2 regions of the Mycobacterium sp. NPDC050441 genome follow, and region 1 is predicted to be linked to the other one. Evidence: riboswitches for the same ligand, from Rfam matches in the RefSeq annotation. Region 1 holds a riboswitch; the other holds the start of a gene.

Evidence for each region. A riboswitch is a leader RNA that binds a small molecule or an ion and turns the genes downstream of it on or off. The one in region 1 is predicted to bind glycine.
Region 2: it holds a riboswitch for glycine, as region 1 does, so the genes downstream of both, gcvP (aminomethyl-transferring glycine dehydrogenase) here and gcvP (aminomethyl-transferring glycine dehydrogenase) in region 1, are expected to answer to the same signal.

What each region holds. Positions count from the first base shown of each region.
Region 1 is NZ_JBFAJS010000010.1:128,789-131,188, forward strand. Features, by position in the region: gene gcvP (aminomethyl-transferring glycine dehydrogenase) at 1-1,468, opposite strand, end outside; glycine riboswitch at 1,622-1,720, opposite strand; gene AB0I14_RS26670 (MerR family transcriptional regulator) at 1,827-2,400, opposite strand, start outside.
Region 2 is NZ_JBFAJS010000001.1:350,565-352,964, forward strand. Features, by position in the region: gene gcvP (aminomethyl-transferring glycine dehydrogenase) at 1-1,695, opposite strand, end outside; glycine riboswitch at 1,847-1,936, opposite strand; gene speB (agmatinase) at 1,972-2,400, opposite strand, start outside.

The DNA of each region.
Region 1 (2,400 bases):
CAATATCCTTGTCCGCCAACATCCGGAGGTAGCGCATCATCTCCGTCTCGGTGCGGTAGGAGTTGAATGCCGGATGCGTCAGGAACTCCGAGGTACGGGTGGCCGCACCCGAGCCGGCGGCATCCGCCGTATCGACGGGCGCCACCTCGAACGCCTCCAGGACCGCGGCCACATGCTCGTCGGTGGTGACCTCGTCACACGACACCGACACGTGGTCGGCGTCGACGCGCCACAGGTTGATTCCCTTGGCCTTGGCGGCCGCGATCACCGCGTCGGCGCGTCCGGGGACCCGGGCCAGCACGGTGTCGAAGTACTTGTCGTGCACCAGCGCATCGCCGAGTGCGCCCGCGATCGCGGCGGCATGGCCGTGCACGCGGCGGGCGATCGCGGTCAATCCTTCGGCGCCGTGGTAGCTGGCGTACGTCGCAGCCATCACGGCCAACAGCACCTGCGCGGTACAGATGTTGCTTGTCGCCTTGTCCCGGCGGATGTGCTGCTCACGGGTCTGCAGCGCCAGGCGGTAGGCCGGCGACCCATCCGCGTCGACGGAGACACCGACCAACCGGCCCGGCAACTGCCGGGCATGCTTGGCGTGCACCGCCAGATAGCCGGCGTGCGGACCACCGAATCCCATCGGCACACCGAACCGTTGGCTGGTCCCGAACGCGACGTCAGCCCCGATCTCGCCGGGCGGGTTGGTCACCGTCATCGCCAGCAGGTCGGCACCGACGGCCACCAGTGCGCCACGCTCATGGGCTTCGCTGATCAACCCCGTCCAGTCGTCGACGCGGCCACTCGCTCCCGGCAGCTGGACGATGACGCCGAAGAACTCGCCGGCAGGGAGCCCCTGGCGGAGGTCCGTGGTGACGATCTCGATGCCGAGCGGCTGCGCGCGGGTGGCCAGCACGGCCGCGGTCTGCGCGTACACATCGGTGTCGACCAGCAGTCGGTTCGTCTTGGATTTGGTCGCGCGGTGCATCAGGGTCATGGCCTCGGCCGCGGCGGTCCCTTCGTCGAGCATCGAGGCGTTGGCCACCTCGAGTCCGGTCAGGTCCGACACCATGGTCTGGAAGTTCAGCAGCACCTCGAGCCGGCCCTGGCTGATCTCGGGCTGGTACGGGGTGTAGGCGGTGTACCAGGCGGGGTTCTCAAGAATGTTGCGCCGCAGCACGGCGGGCGTGAAGGTGTCGAAGTAGCCCTGGCCGATCATCGAGACCGCGGTCGTGTTGGAGTCCGCCAACGCACGCAGCTCGGCCAGCGACTGCTCTTCGGTGGCGGGCGCGGGCAGACCCTCCAGGCCCGGGGCTACCCCGTCGGAGGCCAGCGCGTCGAGAATGCCTGCCGGCAGCGCCTTCGCGGCGAGGGCGTCGAGCGATGCCACGCCGATGACGTCGAGCATGGTGGCAACGGCGGCGGCGTCCGGACCGATATGACGATCGGCGAAACGCGATTGATGCTGGTCGGACACGGCACTCTCCTGAGGCGCAGACGTGCTGACACGTCGTAGGCGTCCCTCTCCCTCTGTCGTCGACCCGGTCCGGGCGCCTGAGAGATTCAGCCCCGGTACAGGACTTTTCCCCATGGGCGGGTGCCCAGCGGGCACCACTTTCCAGAGGCATCGGGGCCTGGCGCGGTCCTGGGTGCCTGAGAGGTTGACGGAGAGGTATTGCTCCTTCGGCGTCCGTGGCTGGCTGTCACGAAGCTCTCCCGCACGAGGGCGATGCGTCGGCAATTCTACCGGCCGCGCACCGGTGTTCGCGAACAGACACGAACGTTCCCCTCAACGCCGGTTGAGGGGAACCTAGGTGTCTGTTCGAGAGGGAAGCTCAGCCGATTTTGCGGTCGCGGCTTTTGCGCCGCGAGGCCAGCTCATCCTCGGGTGAGGGGATGGACTCGCCACCGTCGGCCCGCTCGCCCGGGAAGTCGGCGATGGTGCCGGTCAACTCACGCATGGCGCCCGATACCGCGATGCCGAACACGCCCTGACCGCCCTGCAGCAGGTCGACGACCTCTTCGGCCGAGGTGCATTCGTAGACGGTGGTGCCGTCGGAGAACAGGGTGATGTTGGCCAGATCCTGCACGCCACGCTGGCGCAGGTGGTCTACGGCAACCCGGATGTTGTGCAACGAGATACCGGTGTCCAGCAACCGCTTGACGATCTTGAGGACCAGCACGTCCTTGAACGAGTAGAGGCGTTGGCTGCCCGAACCTGCCGCACCCCGGATGGACGGGACCACCAGCGAGGTGCGCGCCCAGTAATCGAGCTGCCGGTAGGTGATGCCGGCGATCTGGCAGGCGCTGGGACCGCGATAGCCGACGAGTTCGTCAGGTACCGAATCATCGGGGAACAGACCACCCTGCACGGGTTCGCCAGCCGGCCTGACAGGCGGCTCCGCGCCG
Region 2 (2,400 bases), on a different contig from region 1:
GGGCTGCAACGAAACCCGGTCATAGCCGGTGATCTCGGACAGCCAGCTTTCCAGATTGCCGATCAGCTCGAGGTAACCCGCGGTCTGTTCGGCCGGCGCGTACGGGTGGATCCCGGCGAACCCGGGCCAGCTGATCGGCTCCATCTCGGCAGCGGCGTTGAGCTTCATGGTGCAGGATCCGAGCGGAATCATGGTGCGGTCCAGCGCCAGATCCCGGTCGGAGAGCTCCCGCAGGAACCGCAGCATCGCCGTCTCGGACCGGTGCGAATGAAACACGGGGTGCTGCAGATACTCCGACGTGCGGAGCAGATCAGCCGGCAGCGCGAACGGATGACCGGCGGCCGCGGTCGACGCCCCGAAAACCCCGAGCACGCGACCGACCACGTCGTCGGTGGTGCACTCGTCGCACGACATGCCGACATGATCGGCGTCGACCAGGCGCAGGTTGATCCCGGCACGGTCGGCGGCCGCCACGATCTGCTCGGCCCCGCCGGGCACCCGCACCGTCACGGTGTCGAAGAACCGGTCGTGCACGATCTCGCAGCCCACGGATCGCAGGCCGGCGGCCAGCGCGGCGGCATGGCGGTGGATGCGGGTTGCGATGGCGCGCAACCCTTCCGGACCGTGATACACGGCGTACATGGCGGCCACGTTGGCCAGCAACGCCTGCGCGGTGCAGATGTTGCTGGTCGCCTTGTCGCGGCGGATGTGTTGTTCGCGGGTCTGCAGCGCAAGGCGGTAGGCAGGCTTGCCGTCCACATCGACCGAGACACCGACCAGCCGGCCGGGCAGCATCCGCTCCAGTCCGGACCGCACGGCCATGTACCCGGCATGGGGACCGCCGAAGAACAACGGGACACCGAACCGCTGCGCCGAGCCCACCGCGATATCGGCGCCCTGCTCGCCGGGGGCCGTGATCAGGGTCAGCGACAGCAGGTCGGCCGCAACCGTGGTGAGCATGCCGCGGTCGCGTGCCGCGGCGACCAGTGGAGCCAGGTCGCGCACCACACCGCTGGCGCCCGGGGACTGGAAGACCACGCCGAAGGCGTCACCGTCCGGCAATGCCTCGGTCAGGTCGGCGACCACGACCTCGACGCCGACGGCTTCGGCCCGCCCGCGCACCACCGCGAGCGTCTGCGGCAGGCAATCGGCGTCCAGCACCACCCGGTTGGATGACCCGGCCTTGTTGGCCCGCCGCATCAACAGCACCGCCTCCGTCACCGCGGTGGCCTCGTCCAGCAGCGATGCACCGGCGACCGGCAGCGCGGTGAGGTCCTCGATGAGCGTCTGGAAGGTGAGCAGCGCCTCCAGCCTGCCCTGCGAGATCTCGGGCTGGTACGGCGTGTAGGCGGTGTACCAGGCCGGCGACTCCAGCATGTTGCGGCGCAGGACCGCGGGAGTGATCGTGTCGTGGTAGCCGAGGCCGATCATCTGAATCCGCGACTGGTTGCGGTCGGCCAGGTCGCGCAGCGCCGCGAGCACCTCTTGTTCCGATCGCGCGGCGGGCAGTCGCAGGCCATCGGTGCAACGGATCTGCTGGGGCACCGCGCTGTCGATCAGCTCATCGGTGGTTGCGAATCCGAGAATGTCGAGCATGCGCCGCTCGCCGGTCTGGTCCGGGCCGATATGGCGGTCGCGAAAGCCCTGATGGTCAAAGCCATTGGCGTCGTTGACAATTGCGGTGCACTCAGGCATGAGGTGACTCCGGTTTCGGGCATCGCGGTTACGCGATGCGTCGTTTGGTGACACCTCCCCGCTCTGTCCTGAAACCTGAGAGTTTTAGCGCGTTGCGCCTTTCCCCTTCGGTAAGCGCGATCCATGCGATCGCACTGTTCTCCAGAGTTGTCTCGACACTGCGGTATTGGGCCTGAGAGATTCCCGGGGAGGAGTTGCTCCTACGGCGCCTCCGAATCGGAGGTTCTCCCGCAATGCGTCATCGACGTATTCAGTTATGTGACGGATGCTACTCGATTACGTGGCTGTGGCAGCAACTTCACCGTTGACGGGCAGATTGGACACCCGTCCGGCGACCATCAGCGACACGATGTCGAAGACCACCGTCGCGGCCGCCACGCAGGTGATTTCCGCGTGGTCGTAGGCGGGGGCCACCTCGACGACGTCGGCGCCGACGATGTTCAGCCCGGTCATCTTGCGCAGCATCTTGAGCAGTTCGCGTGAGGTCAGACCACCGGATTCGGGGGTGCCGGTGCCCGGGGCGAACGCCGGGTCGAGCACGTCGATGTCGATGGACAGGTAGACCGGGAGGTCGTCGACCCGGCGGCGCACCACGTCGACGGCCGCGTCGATGCCGATCACGTCGAGGTCACCGGCCCGGATGATCTTGAACCCCATGCGGGCGTCGTCGTCGAGGTCCATCTGGTCGTAGATCGGGCCGCGGAT